DNA from 4 places in the Anaerosporomusa subterranea genome. Region 4 is predicted to be linked to each of the others. Evidence: riboswitches for the same ligand, from Rfam matches in the RefSeq annotation. Region 4 holds a riboswitch; each other region holds the start of a gene.
The links. Region 4 has a riboswitch for cyclic di-GMP ahead of AXX12_RS14255 (response regulator). Riboswitches for the same ligand answer to the same signal wherever they lie in the genome.
Positions count from the first base shown of each region.

Region 1 (3,813 bases), on a different contig from region 4:
TGTCACTTTCTCTAATACTGGCAATTCCGATGCTCGGTTTAATTCTGATTACTTTTTTGACGCCTTTGATCTCGGTTGCAATGGTATCTAACGCCTGGTGTAGTTTCTCAATGACAACTTTAGCTCCCTCTTCATTCGTTTCGGTTAGCACAATACTAAGCATATTTTCTTCGATTAAGGATTTGATATCTGAAATACGGGTCTGAGCAGTTATTTTCGTTGCTACTGCTTGTAGAATCTTTACGGAATCAATTTCTCCATAAATAATTTGCAATTCGTCAAAATTGGATATTTTTATCAGTAAAATCGAGAAATATGTTTTGTATCGTTTAGCCCGCAAAAATTCTTCGTCTAATTTCCTGAAAAATCCCTGATTGTTGTAAAAGCCTGTGGCAGCATCAAGAGTCACCAGCTTTTCCAGGCTTCTTTTATTTTCTAGTTCGCGTTTGTAAGTTGATACGGTCAACGTTAATTGACCTGATAATAAGCTGCTTAGCGGGTAAATAAATAACCAGACAATATAGGCAAAGTTAACTTCAGCAATTCTATGAATCATTATTTCATAAATAATATAGCTGCCATAGATAAACGTTAATACAATTGCTGCTATCAGGCCTCGCTGCAAACCGAGATTATACGTTAAAATCATATTGAAGATCATGGCGGCGACCAAAACAAACAGAGTTAAAGAGCCAATACTTGGTGCATAAAGTAAGGCAACGGCTGCGACTGCCAACACAAAGACCATAATTAAATTAAAGTAGATTCTATCTTGGCGTAAATACGTATCACTGGCTAACATCTGCTGCTTCCACCATCCTCAACATTAGTAGCGCCTCTAGTTGATCAAAAGCATAGACTAATCCGGTCGTGCTTTCACCAAACCCGCCCTGAAAAAACTCTTTGTCACTAATTTGAAATTCTAAGGTGCGGCGATAACATGCTTTAGCGGCCTCATTTTCGTTGTTAAGCGCCAGGAATCGTGCCGCCAGCGCATAGACTGCTGTGGATTCGTTTTGATCAACCGGTGTTCCGTTTAAATAATAATGATTAAAAACCTTTCCCTGCGTTACCTGATTCTTCAGAAAGGTCACCAAAGCACGGGTATCTCGGCCTGCGTTATAAGCATCAATTGCAGTGTATAAATTCTCGACCATGTTGATGGAAGAACCCCAAACGTACTGCTTAGTATGTATTTTGAATTTGATCGGATAAAAGCCATGCTTATTCTCCGGCATACTGAGCAGGATATCTTTGGCATGTTGATAAGGGACTAACCACTTGCCGTTAAACTGACTTAACTTTCGCAAGGTATCGACATCTAAGTAAAATAGCGGAACTACAGTCGCTTTTTGCTTTGCATTACCATCATAATACTCACAAGGAAAGCCATCTGTATCAATGTCAAATTGAAAAATTGTTTCAGAGACTTTTTCGAGTTGTTTATTATAGTTGCCAAGTTTTTTTTCGTTGGCAATAAAATAGGCTTTAACCAATCGTAAATCATCGACAAAGGCAGACGAAGCGTCGCCTTTTTTTGTAGTAACATCGATTTTCCAATAATAATAACCTGACGGGTCTTTAAAATACTTGTCTGCAAGCCCGGCATAATCATCAAATAGCTTTTTATTGCCAATTAAAGCAGCATACTCCATTGCCTGGCCCGTGGATTCCAACACACTATAAGACGCAGGCGATTTATCTTCGACCGAATAATAGATTAATCCCTGGGAGGTTTGCATTTTTGTCTGAAGAAAGTGGAGTCCCTGGCTTTCTGCCGGAGTTACTGTTTTGACAGCGGTTAGTTCTGTATTCGTCGCTTTGGGGGAAAATATAAAGTGTATACTAATCATAACTACCAGAGTAAGGAAGAATAATGTCTTCTTTTGCGTAAGATTCCCTCCCTTTTGCTATTTCTGCAGATTTAATTCTACTATTCGTTTTAACAGTTTTATCGCCATAAATAGTATCTTTTCCATAAAAAATTGCCTGGTTGCATTTATAATACACTTTAAATGCAACCAGGCAATCATAGACTTAAATCGTCCTTAGACCCACGGCTTTGCGTCCCTTCTTTTCAAAAGGTTTGCCAATGTATATCTTGTTATACTTTTTAGCATGTATATTATACAATTATTTTGAAATTTTAGGATGAATAAGATAAACTTTTGCGATAAGATTCTTCATAGTAAAAGAGAATCCCTCTAATTTGATAATATAATACAATCCGGATTTTTCCCCACTGCCCAATATTAAAAGTCGTTCGCTGATTTATTTGTTTGCCTCCACGGGATTTTGTTGAGCAGGCCGATTTTGGCTTCGCTACCGACCCCACCTGATTTTGTCAATGCTGCGTACTTTTTGTCGACAGTGGCGAGATTTCTGCTTATACATGGCATCATCCGCTATGCTCAATAAGCTGTCAGCATCAGTTTCCATCCAGCTCTCTATCGCGATCAAGCCGATACTCACGCCCATGATGAAAGGTTTATCTAACGATGAGGCAATGGTTTCCACTTGCTGCTGAAGGCGCCAAATCGTCTGTTCGGCATAATGTCGCGAGCATTGGGTGAAGATTACGGCAAATTCATCGCCGCCGACCCTGCCGGCAATGTCGGTTTTACGCAACGCCTTGCGGAGAAGAGATGTGAACGTCTTGATATACCAATCTCCTTCCCGGTGGCCATAGGTATCGTTGACCTTTTTCAAATCGTCCAAGTCCATAAAGGCTAGAAGAAACTCGCTTTCTTCTTCCTTCGATTTTAGCAATGTTGATTCCAAGCTTTCCCGGAATGCACGGCGATTTAATAATCCGGTCATATCATCCCTGGCGGCAAGCTGTTCCAACAGTTTGATCCGGCTGTATTTCTCAGTACTATCTATTAAACTGAGCAGCAGATGCGGCGTTCCGGCAAAATCTATCTGTGCAGCATAGACAATGACAGTCAGCTGCTGCTCTCGCCGTTGCATCGATAATTCCGTCTCAGGGATGTCATTTCCCTGTAGACAATGCACCCAGGCAATATACTCTTCATGCTCAGTGTCAAAGATGTCAGTTAGCAGCTTTATCGGATCTGCTCCGTCCGTAATATCCAAAAATTTAGCGGCGGCTTGGTTTAAGCGCACCACTTGCAGTTCGTCTTTGGTCACTAACAGCATTGGTATAGGCACGATATTGAAGAGGTCATCTATTTTATCCGTTATAGGGAAGTCAAACACCGTCTCACCCCGGCTTTCTCATCATGCCTGTAATCATCGCATTTACTGCAAGTGGATAAAATGTGAACTGCGTAATCCAGATAGCAGTCCTTGATATTACTATAACAAATACAGTATTCAATTCCTATTGCTTGCGAAGATAGAAAAAATCCTCCGAAATATCATCGGAGGATAATGGGCCTCTATATAGGCGATAGCGCTTGAGCATTTCTGAGGAGTTCGGGAAGGAGGTTTTCCGACAAACGTACTATTCTTGAGTTTTCTATTATTATTATCTCAAACGGATAATTATCAATTATCTGCTGCTATTAACAGCGGAACTCCAGCAAATGTAAGGCAATAGCTATATTGAATCGGACATCAAACGGTTCGAGCGATGTGCCCAAAATACTTTCTATGCGTTGCTTCCGGGATACAATCGTTTTGTGATGGAGAAACATCTCTTCGGCAACTACTTTCAAATTGGAAGACTGGAGAATTCTCTTTAGGGTTATCATTAAGTCAGTGTTATTGTTCCGGTCATAATCAAGTAAATTTCCTACCATTCTTTCGATGAATTCTTCAGCATCCTGCCCGTCAGCCAGCGGATAAAGC
Region 1 covers NZ_LSGP01000006.1:113,892-117,704, reverse strand. Annotated here, with positions in the region: gene AXX12_RS02680 (GGDEF domain-containing protein) at 1-802, opposite strand, end outside; gene AXX12_RS02675 (hypothetical protein) at 789-1,853, opposite strand; cyclic di-GMP riboswitch class I at 2,014-2,101, opposite strand; gene AXX12_RS02670 (sensor domain-containing diguanylate cyclase) at 2,323-3,219, opposite strand; gene AXX12_RS02665 (PucR family transcriptional regulator) at 3,528-3,813, opposite strand, start outside.
Region 1: linked by a shared signal. The riboswitch ahead of AXX12_RS02675 (hypothetical protein) and the one ahead of AXX12_RS14255 (response regulator) in region 4 are both predicted to bind cyclic di-GMP.

Region 2 (3,813 bases), on a different contig from region 4:
TAACATCGCAGCTGAGTCTTATGATGCCTTCTACACCGTAAACTTCCTAACCGCAACTTGGAGGTCTTCCGCCATCTTAGCCAAGGCCTGGCTGGAGGCTGCTATCTCTTCCATTGATGCCGATTGTTCCTCTGTCGCCGCGGAAACGCTCTGCGTTTGGCCTGCGGTGTCCTGACTGATTCGGTCAATATCACGTACAGATGCCACGATCTGCTGGCTGCCAGACGCCATTTGCTGAATGGCAGCCGATATTTCCTTGATTTGACCTGACTCCTCATTCACCAGCAATACGATTTCTTTAAACGCCTGACCCGCAGAATTCACGACGTCGGCCCCTACCTTGACCTCGCGAGTACCGTCGTTCATCGCACCAACCGCTTTATCAGTTTCCGATTGAATCTCCGAAATCAAAATGGCAATTTGCTTGGCCGCCTCCTGAGACTGTTCAGCCAGTTTGCGCACTTCCTCGGCAACTACGGCAAAGCCTCTGCCCTGTTCGCCCGCACGCGCCGCTTCAATAGCTGCATTCAAGGCCAGCAAGTTAGTTTGTCCGGCAATCCCGGAGATGGTGTCAACAATCTGTCCGATTTCTTTCGAGCGTTCGCCAAGCTTTGTTACTACTTGCGCAGAAGTGGACACCGTCTTCTCGATACTCCCCATCTGGCTCACGGCAGCCTCTACCGCTTTGTCGCCTTGCTGGGCTGCTGCGGCAGTCTTGTCCGCCATACCTGTCACCACATTGGCACTAGCAGCGACTTGCTGGATACCTGCCGACATTTGCTCCACAACGGCAACGGCTGTATCGACCGCCTGTACCTGTTTCTCAGCGCCTTGGGCTACATCAGTAATCGTAGTTGCAACCTGATTTGCTGCCTGAGCTGATTGTTCAGCACTGGCAGTCAGTTCTTCCGAGGATGCTGCTACTAATTCTGCTGAATTGGATACCTGTTTAATTAACGAACGCAAGTTGTCAGAAGCATTGCTGAGACTCTGCAGCAAGAGTCCCATTTCATCTTTTGACTTGATTTCATGATGTTGGTTAAAAATTCCTTGAGCCATTGCTTCTGCATATGACACACCTTGCCTGATCGAAGCCAGGATCGGGCGGGTGATGAATACAGCGCTTACGCCGCCAATTAAAAGGCCGATGCTCAAAATGACAACTAAGGTTACGGTCATCTTGCTCTCCTGCTCGTTAATACCTTTAATCTCTTTTTCTATGTACTCGTTCTGCTCTTGCACGTATTTGTGTATTTCCGCAAGTAAAGTATCATTGTCTTGCGCAACAGCGGACAGATATGCCCCCGCTGCAGTTTGCCCTTGCGTATCATATATTTGAACTACCTTTATTAAGTGAGGCACAAATTTGTTTCTAGCATCGGCAACAGGTTTTAGTGCTTCTTTAACTCGCGCATTTTTATTAAGGTAGTTGAGAGCAGCGTCGGCCGCTTTCGTCGCCTCACCTAAATCCTGTTTAAACCGGGGGTTGCCGGTGGCCAAATAGCCCCGAACTGCAGCCGCTTCACGAGCTGTCTCCAGAGCAAGCAATTTAGTATTATCCCCTAGCGGCATACGATAATTAGTTAGAGTATTCGTTGCCTTTTCGATAGCTTGATATTGAAAATAGAATGCCCCCACAATCACCAGCATGATTGCCAGCATAATGCCAAAGCCACCATAGATCTTTGTACTAATCTTCATTGCGGTGTTCCCCCTCAAACTTTCATTGCATGTTCGCTGTTTCCTATACGTGTTACACAACCTAATCCGACACTTGCCTCTTCACTCCTTTTTCGGTCGCCTATTGGATACCATATTTGATAAAAAAATAAGACGGCAATAGCCAGTCTCATAAACAGTTAGCTAATGCTAATTGGCGGCTTGGCATCATAGACGTTAATTCGTCCTTAGACCCATTGCTTTGCGTCCTTATCTTTCAACAAGTTTGCCATATGAAAATGCATCTATTTTCTTCTGAATACTATAGTCTGTATAACAATAGTGTTACCTGGCATATAATTGGATATATGATAGACAAAAAATTCGGTCTGATACTAAAAAAATTAAGAACGGCCAAAGGCATCAGCCAAGAAAACTTTGCTCTCAATACTGGACTTCACCGCACTTACATCAGCCAATTGGAAAGGGGCCTAAAAAGTCCGTCTTTACGGACAATCGGCAAAATCTGCGGAGAGCTTGGCATCTCCCTCGTGCGGCTAATGGAGTATCTAGAGCAAGAACGCTAGCCTTTTCTTATGTAAATGCCTATTATGAGGAACTTTGTCGGTTTAACGAATACTATAGTATTCGTTAAACCGACAAATAACTCCTTCGTGCTTTTGCTTGATTTTATTAGCACAACATATTCGATGATAACCTAGGAAACCAGTAGACCCTTCCTCACCATTCAGGATGACCCCACTTCTCTATATACTTGCAAAAGGCGTGCCAACTGAGGCACTCCTTTTAGAATTTACTATACACCAATAAATAGTTGATCTATTTTAGACATTTCGACATTTCTGCCGCACACATCAATGTCGTTTTTTGACACATTGTGTCAAGATGATGCGTTCAAGTGAAACACCTTACTCTTTGGCCGCTCGTTCCAATATCCTATATAACGAACTGCGCGATATTCCGAGGTATCGCGCCGCTGCCGCTTTGTTGCCATCGTTGATATGCAGCGCATGCTGAACTAATTGTTCAATGTGGTCATCTAAGACAGACCCCGCATCAGTGGTCTGGATAAGATTAGCCTTAGCCGGAATCTTCTCCGGTCTCTGCGTCAAGCGGGTTAGGTGGCTCGGTTTGAGTTCTTCATCATCAAACATAAAGACGACCCATTCGATGATATTTTTTAGTTCTCGAACATTCCCCCGCCACTCATAGGTGCTTAGGATTTTAGCCGCATCTTCGTCTATGCGTTTGAAGCATTTTCCTCTCATCTTGGCAGACTCTTGCAGAAACGTCAGCGCTAACGGTACGATCGCGTTAGGCCGCTTGCGAAGCGGCGGAAGAACAATGTGACCGACTCTCAGCCGGTAGAATAAGTCCTGCCGAAAGTTCCCCTTGTGAATGGCATCTTCTAAATCCATATTTGTCGCACAGATTATTCGCACATTCGTGCGAATCTTTCTTACACCACCGACTCGGTAGAATGTTTTCTGTTCAAGCACTCGCAGCAGCTTGCCCTGCAGTTCAATCGGTATCTCAGCCACTTCATCTAAAAACAGCGTTCCTCCCTCAGCCAGATCAAACTTGCCTTTATGCCCTGCAGCCGATCCGCCGGTGAACGATCCGCTTTCATAGCCAAAAATCTCACTTTCAAACAAACTAGGCGTAATTGCCGCACAATTGATGTCAATAAAGGGCTGCGTTCCCTCATCGCCGCCGGAATGAATGATGCGGGCAACGATCTCCTTGCCGGTACCGGTTTCCCCTTGGATTAAGACCGGGATCGAACGATCGAGATGATAAAGCTTTGCTTGCTCTAAAACAGCCTTCATCTCTTGCGAGAAAACTCCCAGCTTCATGGTCTGACCATCATAGTGTACGGTATCAGGCAAATTCTTGCTAACGTCGGTTCCGTCCTTCGCATTTATCGTGCCATGCCACTTTCGCTTATCTTCCACCTGTTTTAGGATGCGCACCAAATCCTTCGCGTCAACCGGCTTTAACAGATAGTCCATAGCGCCCGCACGAATGGCCTCAATCGCTGACTCCAGCGTACCATGCCCGGTAACAAGCACCACATCAAGCTGACCGCAGCCTGGAAGCGCAGCGATGGTCTGCATAAGGTCAATACCAGAT
Region 2 covers NZ_LSGP01000001.1:63,681-67,493, reverse strand. Annotated here, with positions in the region: gene AXX12_RS00270 (methyl-accepting chemotaxis protein) at 31-1,701, opposite strand; cyclic di-GMP riboswitch class I at 1,873-1,960, opposite strand; gene AXX12_RS20075 (helix-turn-helix domain-containing protein) at 2,028-2,246, shown strand; gene AXX12_RS00260 (sigma-54-dependent transcriptional regulator) at 2,589-3,813, opposite strand, start outside.
Region 2: linked by a shared signal. The riboswitch ahead of AXX12_RS00270 (methyl-accepting chemotaxis protein) and the one ahead of AXX12_RS14255 (response regulator) in region 4 are both predicted to bind cyclic di-GMP.

Region 3 (3,813 bases), on a different contig from region 4:
TAGTGTACTATACTCTTATCATCACGTTTTGCTACCACTTGTAGCTTCTTTAATAGTCCCTTCTCTAAACGGATCTCTTGTGTAGCAGGAAGTAACCCGCTCAGTTTGGCCACATCAAACCCATCCGTCCGGAGCGTAAGTTCACTAGCATTGCTTTCTCCCCAGTTGCCAACTATGCCTAGTGTGGCTTGGCTGACTCGCCCTTTGAGATCAATACCCAAGCCAGCGGGATATGTAATGAAATCGAGTGTACCGTTGACGCCTTCGATGGTTTGTGTAATCTGATTATTGCCAATATGAACGGTTCCTTCGCCGACTTCAACTTTGCCACGAAAATCTGTCGCGGTCTTATCGTCCTTCACCAGGCCTTCCCAATTCCAACGCTCTTTTTCCGTCTTGAGCCAAATTTCTGCGCCCTGGATAGCGACCACTTCAATGCTCGACATACCCAGATTGCCCTTCGTCAAATCTGAAAATTTGTATTTGATTTCGATATTTGGGCTTTTTGCGACAAGATTGTCCTGCTTGTCATAGACCGCTACATTGCGAATCCTTACCCAGCTCAGTAACGATAGGTCAATCGACCCTACCTGTAGTCGTCCGTTGAGCTTCTGTCCCACGCTGGCAACCAGGCTGTCTTGAAGCGCCTTAGCCACCTTGCCTGAAACGACTTGCCACAAGCCGCCTAGGACAATTAGCGGGATTAATGCGATGATAATATTTTTCTTATATTTTACTAGCCATTCCTTCAAAACTCTCAGCCTCCAAACTCACAAACGTCAGGTTATATAGTATTTAATTCGACAAACAATCGTTACCTCCCTGCTTAATAGACTAACAGCAAGGTTAGGCAAGTTCTATCCTTCGCACAGCCTGTAGACTCCACCTTCTTAAGGTCGGGCCTTACAGTCTGTAGTTCAAGCCCCTAAAGGGAACCTTCGGTTTCGCAAAAACGTAGATTCCGAGCCTCACTCACAAGTGTGACTAAGATTTAGATGGAGTCAAAACTCCACCTGAATCAACTCCTTTTTATCTTTCGTGCTCGCTAGCAAGCAAACTCCTGCAAACACTTGACAACTTGCAGAAGCTTGCCCTTTGCACTAAATGCCAAGTCTCGGTTTTCTTGACTAAAATATGACAATGTGTAATAATTATAGTATTGTAAAATACTGAAAAAAAGAATATATTTGGCAAACTTATCGAAAGGTAAGGACGCAAAGCTATGGGTCTAAGGGGTTCCCTATGATTGCCAGGCTGCCATTGCGGATGATAGGACCAGGCATTGGCATGGTCCTATTTTATTTTGTGAAGTGAAAAGAGGTGAAATATCGGCATTTAGGTTGTAATAATGTAAATAATTGGTGAAAGAGTGGATGCGATGAGTGAGGAACAACTGGTTGTATTTCGTCTAGGAAATGAGGAATATGGTATTGAGATATCTCAAGTTAGAGAGATTATTCAATATCGAAATGCGACAAAGCTTCCTAATACGCCAGAGTTTATGGAAGGGATCATCAGCCTTCGCGGTAAGGTCATACCTGTAATTGAGTTGGCAAAACGATTTGGCCTAAGTGCAGACACTGGAAAAGACAAGCGGGCAATTATCATTGAGGTTGCAGGCCAAGATATTGGCATTATCGTGACTGAGGTTACGGAAGTACTGCGGCTATCTGGCGAACAGATTGAAGCTGTACCTGCGATGACTGCCGTAAATGAGTGTGTGAGAGGAATCGGTAAAGATGCTAATCGGTTATTAATTTTGCTTGATTTAGGCAATTTGCTAAGGGCGGATGAGATTAGGGCGATCGGGGCAGCGTAGCGCAAGCGACCACCGAATGTCGAAATCCGGCTGTCAAAGGTTATTATAAAGGAGTTTATAGCATGAACATAAAAAGCGTTCAAACTCGATTGCTACTATGGTTGTTGCCACTTATTTTTGTGGTATTAAGTGTGCTATCAGGGGTTAGCTATTATATTTCTAAGCAATCTTTAGATCAAAGCATTGGTGAAACAGCTGAGGCAATTGGAACCGACTATGGGTACCGTATAAAAGGCAGTATTCAAGAATTGATGATCCAATTGGAGGATATGGCCAAAACGCAAACTTTCCGGACCGGAACCGATAAGGCCCAGATTAGCGCAGCCATGGCTGAAATACAGAAAAGGATTGGTTTTGAAACCGTTTTATATATTTCGCCGGATGGCTCGGCGATTCGCGGCGACGGCACTACAGGCCAATACCGCGACCGCGAGTATTTCAAAAAAGTGCTTGATACGAAAAAAGCATATGTCTCTGAGCCGCTGACTTCAAGGGCGACCGGCAAGATGTCCTTCTTTCTGGCTGTGCCGGTCATGAACAACGGACAACTCATCGCGATAACAGGGGGGACGTATTCCCTTGAAAAAATGACCGATCTAATTAAAGATCTAAAATTCTTGGATACCGGCTACGGTCAAATCTCCGATGATTCAGGGACGATTATTGCCCACCCGAAGAATCCTGGAATCATTGGAAAGCTGAATCTTGCCGAAAAGAAGATCAATGCTGAAATTAAGCTGCAACAGAACGAACTCGACGACCGTCTGATTGCTCTGTTTACCAAAGCAGCCCAGTCTGGGCAACAAACACATGGAGTATACAGCTTTGTGGACGGTGTGGCTAGATACGGGGTATACACGCCAATCGATCTCCCAGGCGGTCAACGCTGGGTAATGGGGGTATCAGCACCTGAAACGGAAGCCACTCAGGACACGGATGCCCTGGCGCGAACAGTGCTGATCATTTCGCTAATCTGTTTACTCATTGTTGCAGTATCTATCGTATTCATAGCCAAACAGTTCACCAAACCGATTGCGCTGATACGGGATGAATGCCTGCTTTTGGCCCAAGGCGACCTGCGGGAGCGTGAGGCAAAGGTTTCTTCAGAAGATGAAGTCGGCCAACTGGCGCAAGGTTTCCGGCAGATGCGGATAAATTTGCGTGAGCTTGTTGCAAAAGTACATTCCCAATCCGAGCAACTGGCTGCTTCGAGTGAACAGCTGACAGCCAGTGCCGACCAATCTGCCCAGGCCGCTAACCAGGTTGCGGCATCGATTACCGATGTGGCGACTGGTGCAGCAGAACAGCTAGCCGCGGCTAACGACACCTCTGCCGTGGTTGAACAGATATCAGCCAGTATCCAAGAGGTTGCGGCCACTACCAACGGTGTAGCCGCACAATCGGCGCAGGCTGCTGCTAAGGCTAACGACGGCAGCAAGTCGGTGAATAAAGCGATTAGTCAAATGACACAAATCGAACAGACTGTTAATACGTCCGCCAAAGTAGTCGCTGAATTGGGCGAACGCTCCAAGGAAATTGGTCAGATTGTAGATGCTATCTCCGGTATCGCCGGACAAACTAATTTGCTCGCTCTTAACGCCGCTATCGAGGCCGCGCGGGCCGGTGAACAGGGACGCGGTTTCGCTGTCGTTGCCGATGAAGTACGCAAACTTGCCGAGCAGTCTCAGGAAGCGGCCAAGCAGATCGCCGAACTGATCGGGGGGATTCAGGGAGAAACCGATAAAGCTGTATCGGCCATGAATGATGGCACCCGGGAAGTTAAAGTAGGAGCAGAAGTCGTTAACGCTGCCGGACAAGCTTTCCAAGAAATCGTAGCATTGGTAACCCAAGTATCCGATCAGATAAAAGACATCTCTACTGCAATTGAACAGATGGCTATTGGCAGCCAACAGATCGTCACAGCGGTTAACCGGATCGATGGCTTGAGTAAAAAGGCATCCGGAGAGGCCGAGACAGTATCGGCGGCCACCGAG
Region 3 covers NZ_LSGP01000001.1:33,322-37,134, forward strand. Annotated here, with positions in the region: gene AXX12_RS00140 (AsmA family protein) at 1-752, opposite strand, end outside; cyclic di-GMP riboswitch class I at 1,180-1,262, shown strand; gene AXX12_RS00145 (chemotaxis protein CheW) at 1,379-1,819, shown strand; gene AXX12_RS00150 (methyl-accepting chemotaxis protein) at 1,882-3,813, shown strand, end outside.
Region 3: linked by a shared signal. The riboswitch ahead of AXX12_RS00145 (chemotaxis protein CheW) and the one ahead of AXX12_RS14255 (response regulator) in region 4 are both predicted to bind cyclic di-GMP.

Region 4 (3,813 bases):
TTGCACCGGCGGCTCACTATACGATTGGTGGAATTAAGACCGACCTTTGGGGTAGGACTAGCGTAGGCTCTTTGTATGCGTGCGGCGAAGCTGCAGCGACAGGGGTTCATGGTGCTAACCGACTGGCAAGCAATTCTCTGCTTGAAGGCATAGTATTCGGACGTAGGATTGCCACATATATTAATGAAACATATAGTGCAAAACGAGAACCCTCTGAGTTGTCTGCTGGTGTCACTGCAGCAACCGGTAGCTATACAGATCTAAATGCTTTGAGAACCAAGTTGGATGGTGTTGCAGGGGTCGTACGCCGGGGAGAAGAGCTGGAAGCTATGCTAAAGTGGCTAAGTGTTGGTGAGACAAATCATCAGGTTAGTCCGGTTGATCATAGCTATCATGTCTACAATACCTATCAATTAGCGGGGTTACTGGTGGAAGCGGCGCTACTGAGGACGGAAAGCCGAGGAGCCCACTACCGCTCGGATTTTCCCGGTAAGAATGATGAAACTTTTAGAAAACACATCTTGCAGCAATGGGGAAGGAAGGCTGTTATAGCATGAACAAGCTGGTCTTAGATCAATTATTACGCCAAGCTTTAATTGAAGATATCGGACAAGGTGATATCACCAGTGAAGCGATCTTTTCCGGGAATCATGAGTCTAAGGGCTATCTTATCGCCAAACGAGATATGGTCTTAGCTGGGTTGGAGGTTTTCACACGGGTATTTTCATTACTGGATGAGAACGTGAAGGTAACTCTTTACTATGTCGACGGTGACCGGGTTCAAAGTGGTCAAAAGTTTGCTCACATACAAGGACCAACTCGATCATTACTGGCAGGGGAAAGGGTGGCTCTAAATTTTCTGCAACGCTTAACTGGTATCGCCAATGAAACCAATCGTTATGTAGAGGCATGTGGAGGTTCTGGCACGATCATTGTCGATACTCGTAAAACGACACCCGGTCTGCGTATGCTTGAGAAATACGCTGTTACGGTGGGCGGGGGCAAGAATCACCGTTACGGTTTAGATTCAATGGTTTTAATTAAAGATAATCATATTAAGGCCGCCGGCGGCATTTTGACAGCTGTACAGAAGGTGCGTGATCATATATCGCCGTTTATAAAAATTGAGGTTGAAGTTGAAGAAATGCAGCAAGTGCATGATGCGTTGACAGCAGGTGTCGATGTGATTATGCTGGATAATATGTCTTTGCCGATGATAGAAGAGGCTGTACGGGTAATTAATCATCAAGCATTGGTAGAGGTGTCTGGCAATATAACAGGGGAAAAAATAGCTGGATTGGCGTCAAGAGGAGTCAATATTATTTCAAGCGGTGCACTCACTCACTCGGCCAAAGCGGCAGATATTAGCATGAGGCTAGAATAAAACAATTTATGTATCATTCTAGGGCTTAAGTCTTGAGCATTAAGTCCTATTTTTCTTTATTAGGTTGACGAAAAAAGATATAACAGTATAAAATTTTAAAATACCATATATCTGGCAAACCTACCGAAAGGTAGCGACGCAAAGCCATGGGTCTAAGGGCGTAAGCCAATGATTGCCAGGTTGCAACTTGTGAAAAGTGAGACTGGCATCTCACTTTTTTATTTTCAAATCACATTAAGGGCTGAAGGGTGGATCTTATGCGGGAACCAAGTGAAAAAATACGAGTACTAATAGTGGATGATTCTCCGTTTAGTCGTCAACTGCTGGCTGATTCACTAGATTCGCACTGGTTTGAGATTGTCGGTTTTGCGGATGGCTTCCGGTCCGCTCTCGAAGGTTATCGGACGCATATGCCTGACGTTATTACAATGGATATTGCTATGCCGGAAATGGACGGTCTGGAAGTTACGCGGCGGCTTATTAAGCAGGAGCCGGATGCCAAAGTTGTTATAGTATCCAGCATGAAAGATGATGATTTGGAAAAATTGGCAAAGTGTAAGGGAGCTGCAAAGTTTCTCCAAAAGCCATTTGAACCAGAGGTGTTAATGAGCGTTTTAAGAAGTGTGTGTGACGCCGACGTGGTGGATCATGATTTCAAAAGTTGCTACCCTGCCGAATTCATTGCCTCTTTTTCTAATTTCATGAAGAGATTCATAACAGATGTAACTGCTCAATCAACTGTTGATGATACAAGACTGTATTCTAGTGGTATTTCAATTCTTGTGGGGATAACTGGACAGTATAGTGGCAGAATGGTTTTGGACTTATCTGTTGAGACCGCTAAATGTATAGCCACAAGATTGCTTAAGCAAGAGCCTAAGGACTCTGATCAGATTAATGATGTAATTGCGGAGTTAGCCAATATTGTAGCCGGAAATGCATCATCAAAGCTGAACAGAGAATTCCGAGGGGCTTTTCTGCGTGTTTCACCACCAGCGATTTTTACCGGTGAGAAATTCTCAATAGCCAGCCCTAATCTAGAGATTCATGCGTGGCAAGTTGATACTCCTTTCGGAAAAGCCCGCCTGAGCGTTGGCTTTAAGAAGGAGATTGTCTAATGGATGTAAAAAGTATTGCTCCGTTCTTTGATGCAATCTTGAATGTTATGCCGCAACTAGGATTCCAAAACGTCACGCGTGGCCGGATGAGTGTAGCTGATGGCAATAAGATTGCAAGCAATGGAGTCATGGTAATTGTGGGCCTTACGCATCAGCTTCGCGGCACTATCGTATATAATATGACTGAGGAATCAGCCAAAAAGATTGCAAGTAAAATGATGATGGGGATGCCGGTTCCAGACTTTGACGCGATGGCAGAATCGGCGATTTCCGAGATGGGTAATATGCTGGCAGCAAACGCAGCTATATTATTTGAAGCACAAGGGGCAAAAATTGATATTTCGCCGCCTACTCTCATTGTGGGGGACAGCTATACCAGTACATCAGGTAATATGCGAAGGATAATTGTTGAAGTTCTTGTTGATGAGATACCCTTGGAAGTAAATATATCGCTAAATTCCTGACGTTAATGCGCTGTGTAAGTAAGCTGAATAGAGTAGTAGAAGCAACGCCGCTTGTCGATTTTGACAGGCGGCGTTGCTTCATCCCAGCGAATTCGACGGGCGTACCTTAAGCGTGTCTGTATTCGATACGTTAAATAAATATTGCCAACATGACGCTATAATGAGAAACTAAATAAATATAGATAGTTTAAGGGGGGACGTAAATGTTCAAAGAAATGAGACGCCATGATAGAGGACTTACGCGAAGTGAAACAGACGAAATTTTGCTAAATGGCGTTTATGGTGTGTTATCGATTAACGGCGAAGACGATTATGCCTATGGTGTACCGTTAAGCTATGTTTATACAGGTGGTCATATATACTTCCATTGTGCTCAAGAGGGGTATAAATTAAATTGTACCCGCAAAAGAAATAAAGTAACATTCTGCGTTGTGGGAAAAGCCAATACTTTACCAGATAAGTTCAGTATGGAGTATGCAAGCGCTATTGTTTTTGGAGAAGTTAGTGAAGTGCATGATCAGGAGAAATTAGCAGCGTTGATGGCTTTCGTAGAAAAATACTCTAGCAGCTACATGGAAAAAGGAAAAGAGTATGCTGATAGTGTCCATCATAAGACAGTGGTCCTTAAAATAGATAGTAAACACATTACTGGAAAAGCCAGAAAATAGGCCTATTCCTCCTCAAACTCATCAGAACAGTGCCACGTATTTTGGCGCTGTTTTTTTCACATCCTATGGATGTCCCAGGATTCAATTTGTCAATCTCACAGGAATGTTTCCGTCGGTTGAGACAATTATGACATATGGAGAGTGTTCAATGAAGCTTGTTGTCGTGGGATGCTTTGGAG
Region 4 covers NZ_LSGP01000023.1:56,168-59,980, reverse strand. Annotated here, with positions in the region: gene nadB (L-aspartate oxidase) at 1-557, shown strand, start outside; gene nadC (carboxylating nicotinate-nucleotide diphosphorylase) at 554-1,384, shown strand; cyclic di-GMP riboswitch class I at 1,488-1,572, shown strand; gene AXX12_RS14255 (response regulator) at 1,642-2,502, shown strand; gene AXX12_RS14250 (chemotaxis protein CheX) at 2,502-2,966, shown strand; gene AXX12_RS14245 (pyridoxamine 5'-phosphate oxidase family protein) at 3,170-3,634, shown strand; gene AXX12_RS14240 (MBL fold metallo-hydrolase) at 3,783-3,813, shown strand, end outside.